Regions from separate parts of the Streptomyces sp. NPDC040432 genome, predicted to be linked through region 1. Evidence: predicted binding sites of a transcription regulator. Region 1 holds the regulator's gene; the other holds the start of a gene.
The links. The regulator HspR, encoded in region 1, represses chaperone genes until heat shock. The targets are predictions, from matches to a motif close to TTGAGNNNNNNNNNCTCAA.

Region 1 (3,401 bases):
CGAGATCGATGAACTGCCACCCGGACCGGTAGGCCGAGGCCATCTCGCGCCGGAAGTCGCGGTCGTCGGGGGTCATCAGAGAGCCTTCTCGGGCACGAAGTTCCAGCCACTGTCCGGCTCTCCGGCGGGCCGGGTGTTCCAGCCGCTGTCGGGTTCACCTGCGGGTGTGTCGTTCCAGCCGCTGTCGGGCTCGCCGGCGGGGGCGGCGTTCCAGCCGCTGTCGACCGGCGCGCTGTTCCAACCGCTGTCCGACTTGCCCTTCGGCACGATATTCCAGCCGCTGTCACTGGCCAGTGCGCTCCCCGCATCGCCATTGACGGCGCTGACTGCCCCAAATACCGCAACAGCGGAGAAAACAACGGCAAGCGCCGAGCGAAGCATTCTCTTGTACATGGTCGGCTTCGTCCTCACTTGATGGAATCCTCTCCCCCGCACGTCAGACCATGGCTCATTCAGGCACGTTACGGCCACAGGGACGATGCATCATGTTCTTGCATGTTCAGGACCCTGGGGGGTGGAGATTTGCCCATAAACGACACAAACCCGACACATCCCCACCCCGTCACATCCATGTGCGACGAGGGGGCACGACTTTACGCAGCGGCACTGAGCACCGGCCGGGTACCTCGTAGCGAGGTGGAAAACATCCCCTGCCTGCTCGAATTCGCTCTGCTGCGTCCCGACCCGGATGACGCGAACCAGCTTCGCGCGGTTCCCCCGGCGGTCGCCCTCGCCCAGCGCCTGCATCCCCTCGAACGGGAGATCCAGGACCGTCGGCGCAGCGCGGTCGACCTCACCGATGCATTCGAGCCGTTCCTGACCATCAGTGCGCAGAACCCCGCCAACACGCACGCCATCACCGTGCTGGAGGGGTTCGACCAGATCAACGCCGCCCTCGACCTGGCGACGGCCGAGTGCCACACGGAGATGCTGACGGTCCAACCCGGCGGCGCCCGGCCGTCCTACGCCCTCACCGAGGCGCTGGAGCGCGACGCCCCGCTCATCGACCGGGGCGTCAGCATCCGGACCCTCTACCAGCACACCGCGCGCCACAGCCAGGGCACGCTCGCCTACGTGGACCGCATCTCCACGGGCAAGGTGGAGATCCGCACCCTCGAAGAACTCATCGAGCGGCTGATCGTGTTCGACCGCACCGTGGCGTTCATCCCCGTCAGCGACGACCGCCGGGTCGCCCTGGAGCTGCGCCACCCCGGGCTGGTCGACTACCTGATCAAGGTATTCGAGCAGTTGTGGCGGCGCGCCGTGCCACTGAGCCAGGAAGTTACATACACCCACCGGCCCGACGGCATCTCGGGCGTGCAGCGCTCCATCGCCCAACTGCTCGTCGAGGGACATGTGGACGAGGCCATCGCCCGGCGCCTGGGGATGAACGTACGGACCTGCCGTGCGCACATCGCCAAGCTGGCGACCGCCCTGGGCAGCGGCAGCCGGGCCCAGCTGGGCTTCCTCATCGCCCGGTCGGGCATCCTGCGCGACTCCGCGGGCCCGCCGCCGCTCCCGAAGCCCTGAGGGGCCCGCCAGGGGCCTACGGGGCGGCATATGCCCCCGACGTACGGAAGGCCCCGCCCGGAGCCTTCCGGGCGGGGCCTTGCGCGCGTGCGGGGCGAAGGGGAGCCGACGCCGCCGGCCGTTCAGACCTGCGGGCGCTTCGGGCCGGGCCGCCAGACGACCAGGGCACTGCCCGGTTGCGGCGGTTGGTACGGCACCAGGTCGCGCCGGTACGAGGCGTGCACCTGGGCCTCTCGGGCCTGAAGGGCCGCTGCAGCACCGTCCACGGCCGTGGACAGTTCGGCGACGCGCTGCTGGAGCGCGGCCACCTGGTTCTCCAGTTCGATGATCCGCTTGATCCCCGCCAGGTTGATGCCCTCGTCCTGGGACAGCGCCTGCACGGTGCGCAGGAGCTCGATGTCCCGGGCCGAATAGCGCCGGCCGCGGCCGGCCGTACGGTCCGGGGAGACCAGGCCGAGGCGGTCGTACTGACGGAGGGTCTGCGGATGCAGCCCCGAGAGCTGGGCGGCCACCGAGATCACGTAGACCGGGGTGTCGTCGGTCAGCTGGTAATGGATCCTGCGGCGGCCGTCCATCTCATGCTCCCTTCACCGACTCGAACAACGCGGCGCGCGGGTCCTGCGGATCCGTGGCGTCGCGGAACATCTCAAGGGCCTCGCGGGCCTTGTCGGACAGCTCCGTCGGCACCGTGACCTCCACCGTGACGAGGAGGTCGCCGCGGGTGCCGTCCTTGCGGACCGCGCCCTTGCCGCGGGCCCGCATCGTACGACCGCCGGGCGTGCCCGGGGGGAGCTTCAGGGTGACCGCCGGGCCGTTCAGGGTCGGAACCTTGATCTCGGCGCCGAGGGCGGCCTCCGCGAAGGTCACCGGGACGGTGACCGTCAGGTTGTCGTCCTTGCGGCCGAACACCGGGTGGCCGTCGACGTGCACCACCACGTAGAGGTCGCCCGCCGGACCGCCGCGCTCGCCCGGCGCGCCCTTGCCGCGCAGCCGGATCCGCTGGCCGTCGAAGACGCCCGCCGGGATCCGGACCTGCATGGTCCGCGAGCTGCGGGCGCGCCCGCTGCCCTTGCAGACGTCGCAGGGGGTCTCCGCGATGAGGCCGCGGCCCTTGCAGTCCGCGCAGGGGTCGGTCAGCGAGAAACCGCCGCCGCTGCCCCGCGAGACCTGACCGGTGCCGACGCAGGTCGGGCAGACCCGGGGGGTGCCGTTCTTGTCGCCGGTGCCCGAGCAGGCCTTGCAGGGCGACTGCGAGGACATCCGCAGCGGGACGGTCGCGCCGTCCACGGCCTCCGTGAAGGAGAGCGTGACCTCGGACTCGATGTCCTGGCCGCGGCGCGGCTGGGTCCGGGTTCCCGGACCCTGGCCGGCGCCGCGGTTGAACAGACCACCGAAGACGTCGCCCAGGCCGCCACCGAAGCCGCCCGGACCGCCCTGCTGCTGACCTCCGAAGAGGTCACCGAGGTCGAAGTTGAACGAGCCGCCGGCGCCGCCGGGACCGGGGCGGAAGCCACCGTTCCCGAACAGCGCGCGGGCCTCGTCGTACTCCTTGCGCTTCTTGGGGTCGCCGAGGATGTCGTTCGCCTCGGAGACCTCCTTGAAGCGCTCCTCGGCCGAGGCGTCGCCCTTGTTGGCGTCCGGGTGGAACTCGCGCGCGAGCTTCCGGTACGCCTTCTTGATCTCGGCCTCGGTCGCGTCCTTCGGGACACCGAGGACCTTGTAGTAGTCCTTCTCGACGAAGTCCTTCGTGCTCATCCCCGGTGGCCCTCCTCTCGGTTCCCTACATGTTCGACGTCAGCCCTTGTCGGGGGCATCCGTGTCCTTGTCGGACGGCGTGTCGCCGTCTGCGGACTCGGTCTTCGCGGGTGCCG
Region 2 (3,401 bases), on a different contig from region 1:
GCGGTGGCCAGGAAGACGACGTCGCTCAGGTCCAGTTCGACTTCGAGGTAGTGGTCGCGGAAGGTGTGGTTCTGGGCCGGGTCGAGGACTTCGAGGAGGGCGGCGGCCGGGTCCCCGCGGAAATCGGAGCCGACCTTGTCGATCTCGTCGAGGAGGACGACGGGGTTCATGGACCCGGCCTCCTTGATGGCGCGGACGATCCGGCCGGGGAGCGCGCCGACGTAGGTGCGGCGGTGGCCGCGGATCTCGGCCTCGTCCCGCACGCCGCCGAGTGCGACGCGGACGAACTCGCGGCCCATGGCGTGCGCGACGCTCTCGCCGAGGGAGGTCTTCCCGACGCCGGGCGGGCCGACGAGGGCCAGTACGGCCCCGCCGCGACGCCCGCCGACGACGCCCATGCCGCGCTCGCCGCGGCGCTTGCGCACGGCGAGGTACTCGGTGATGCGGTCCTTCACGTCGCTCAGCCCGGCGTGCTCGGCGTCGAGCACCGCGCGGGCGCCGCGGATGTCGTAGGAGTCCTCTGTGCGCTCGTTCCAGGGCAGTTCGAGGACGGTGTCGAGCCAGGTCCGGATCCAGGAGCCCTCCGGGCTCTGGTCGCTGGAGCGTTCGAGCTTCTCGACCTCCTTGAGCGCGGCCTCGCGGACCTTCTCGGGCAGGTCGGCGGCCTCGACGCGGGCGCGGTAGTCGTCGGACTCCTCGCCGTCCTTCTCCCCGTTGATCTCACGGAGTTCCTTGCGCACCGCCTCCAGCTGGCGGCGCAGGAGGAACTCGCGCTGCTGCTTGTCGACGCCGTCCTGGACGTCCTTGGCGATGGACTCGGCGACGTCCTGTTCGGCGAGGTGTTCGCCGAGCCACCGGACGGCGAGGCGCAGCCGGGCGACGGGGTCGGCGGTCTCCAGCAGCTCCACCTTCTGGGCCACGCTCAGGAACGGCGACCAGCCGGAGTTGTCGGCGAGCGCGGAGACGCCCTCGATCTGCTGGACCCGGTCGACCACCTGCCAGGCGCCGCGCTTCTTGAGCCAGCTGGTGGCGAGCGCCTTGTACTCGGTGACCAGCTCGGCGACGGCGCCGGGCAGCGGGTCGGGCTCCTGCTCGTCGACGCTCTCGCCCTCCACCCACAGGGCGGCGCCCGGCCCGGTGGTCCCGGCGCCGATGCGGACGCGGCTCCTGCCGCGGATCAGGGCGCCGGGGTCCCCGTCGGAGAGCCGGCCGACCTGCTCGACAGTGCCGAGCACGCCGGTGCCCGCGTACGTCCCGTCGACCCGCGGGACCAGCAGGACCCGGGGCTTCGCGGCCCCGGCGCCGGTGCCGGCCGCGGCCTGTGCGGCCTCCACGGCGGCGCGGACGTCGGCGTCGGACAGGTCCAGCGGAACGACCATCCCCGGCAGCACGACCTCGTCGTCCAGCGGCAGCACGGGCAGGGTGAGCGGTACGGACGTCGAAGCCATGATCTTCCCTCCGGCAGTGAACTTGAGCTATGCCGACTCAATGCACGTGAGTCCCCCAATGTTCCCCAACGGGCGTTCGCCGGGGGCGAACGGCTGTCCGGGGCGGGAGCCCAGGGCTTCGAAGTTCCTGATCCAGCGTTGAGGGGCTCGCGCCCGGCCGTGACAGTGCATGAGGCAATTGCCCCTCAACGGATGGGATGCGCAATGCGCACATTGGCTTCAGGACTCGCCACGGCGACGCTCGTGGGTGCGACCCTGCTCGGTGCCGGCCAGGCGAACGCGGCCTCGCCGGTCACCGCGGCACCGACTTCCGCGGCGGCCACTCCCGCACCGAGCTGCGTCAAAGGATCGGGCACGGCCATCCTCATGAAGGTCGTGACCGTCTGGATGACCAACAACTGCACGACCACGCAGCGGGTCACGCCGACGTGGACCAGCACGATGGATCCGGCGCCCGGCTGTTACGAGATCCAGCCGGGCCAGGAGGCGGTCTTCCAGCGGTCCATGCCGTTCGCCTCCGCCTACCGCTTCACGGGCCTGGTCACCTGCTGAACCCCGCACGCCGGTCGACCGGCGCGGGTCGGGCCGTCGTCCCTGGTGGGCGGCGGCCTCCGCGCCGCCGGGGGCGGTTCGCGTTCCGTGAGGGGGCGCGGTGGGTGGAGCAGGGCTCCTCGTGGCGGTGGCTCAGGTCAGGGCCGAGGCCCTCACGTCGCCCGATGTCGTTTCGAGGCGCAGCCGGGAGGGTGCGGCCGGGGCGTGGGGCAGGGTGATGTCACGGTCTCCGGAGGTGCTGGAGCCGGACAGTTGGTACGGAGCCGGCGGGACGCGCAGCGTGACGTCCCCCGAGCCGGTGACGGCGCTCACCGAGACCGGCACCGTCGTGAAGGCCAGGCGGGCGTCGCCCGATTCGGAGCGGACGTCGGCCTCGGGGCCGGACAGGGCGTCGGCGGTGATGGATCCGGAGGACGTACGGATCCTCAGCGGGCCCGCGATCCGCTCGGCCCGCACGTCCCCGGAGTCCGAGGTCAGCTCGGCCGCCGCGACGCCCGACACCGTGATGCGGCCACTGCTGTTGCCGATCTTGACCTTCGCGGAGGCCGGGACCTCCAGCCGGTAGTCGACGTAGCAGCTCTCCGCGCATCCGGTGGTGAAGGTGAGGACCCCGTCCGTCACCCGCTGACCGGGGTCGGGCGGGGTGTCCCCGCGGTAGCGCACGGTCCGGTGGACGACGACCCCCGGCCCGGTGCCCGGCGTCACCTCGACGGAGCCGTGCCGCCCGTCCGTGACCTCGACGGCCGTGACCGCCTCGGCGACGGTGGCGTCGGCGGACGCGGTCCTCATGTGGATCCGGTCCCCGATGCCGTCGACGGAGCACCCGGCGAGGAGGAGGAGCACGGCGGCCGCCGTGGCGCCGACCGTCTTGCGGGCGAGCAGGGCTGATGCGGTTTCGGATGCCATGCGGAAAAGTCTGTCGATCCCGCGCTCCCGGCACGCTGGTGCCGGTACCCGGGCGCGGGGTGGGGTTATCCCCCGCGAAGGCCGGCGGAGCCCGCCTCCGCCGGGGCGCCGGGAGCCCGTCACGGAGGGCGGGCCCGGCCGGACGGCGCGTCGGGCGCCCCCGGGGCGGCTGCCCGGATCGGCCGGCGTGCGCCCCGGATCGGCCGGCGGGGACGGCCCCGGATCAGCCGCCCGACGGGCCTCCGGTCCGCACCGGTCGCCGCCCGGCCGGGTCGCCCCACTCGCTCCACGAGCCGTCGTACACCGCCAGGTCCCGGTACCCGGCCAGGGTCGCGCCGAGCGCGAGGACGCAGGCGGTGACCCCGGATCCGCAGCTGAAGTAGAGCCGCTCCCGGCTGCCCGTCAGCGGTGCGAAGGCCGCCCGGAGTTCGTCCGCGGCCAGCATCAGCCCGTCGGGCCGCAGCAGTTCCCCGAAGGGGAGGTTCACCGATCCCG

Region 2: lon (endopeptidase La) is a predicted target of HspR. The motif match lies at 1,471-1,489, and genes of this name have one in related genera.

What each region holds. Positions count from the first base shown of each region.
Region 1 is NZ_JBVIVP010000007.1:159,053-162,453, forward strand. It holds gene ACZ58N_RS18005 ((2Fe-2S)-binding protein) at 1-76, opposite strand, end outside; gene ACZ58N_RS18010 (hypothetical protein) at 76-393, opposite strand; gene ACZ58N_RS18015 (helix-turn-helix transcriptional regulator) at 496-1,530, shown strand; gene ACZ58N_RS18020 (heat shock protein transcriptional repressor HspR) at 1,653-2,105, opposite strand; gene dnaJ (molecular chaperone DnaJ) at 2,107-3,285, opposite strand; gene grpE (nucleotide exchange factor GrpE) at 3,325-3,401, opposite strand, start outside.
Region 2 is NZ_JBVIVP010000002.1:148,087-151,487, forward strand. It holds gene lon (endopeptidase La) at 1-1,448, opposite strand, end outside; gene ACZ58N_RS04370 (hypothetical protein) at 1,653-2,000, shown strand; gene ACZ58N_RS04375 (DUF4097 family beta strand repeat-containing protein) at 2,133-2,906, opposite strand; gene ACZ58N_RS04380 (sulfurtransferase) at 3,130-3,401, opposite strand, start outside.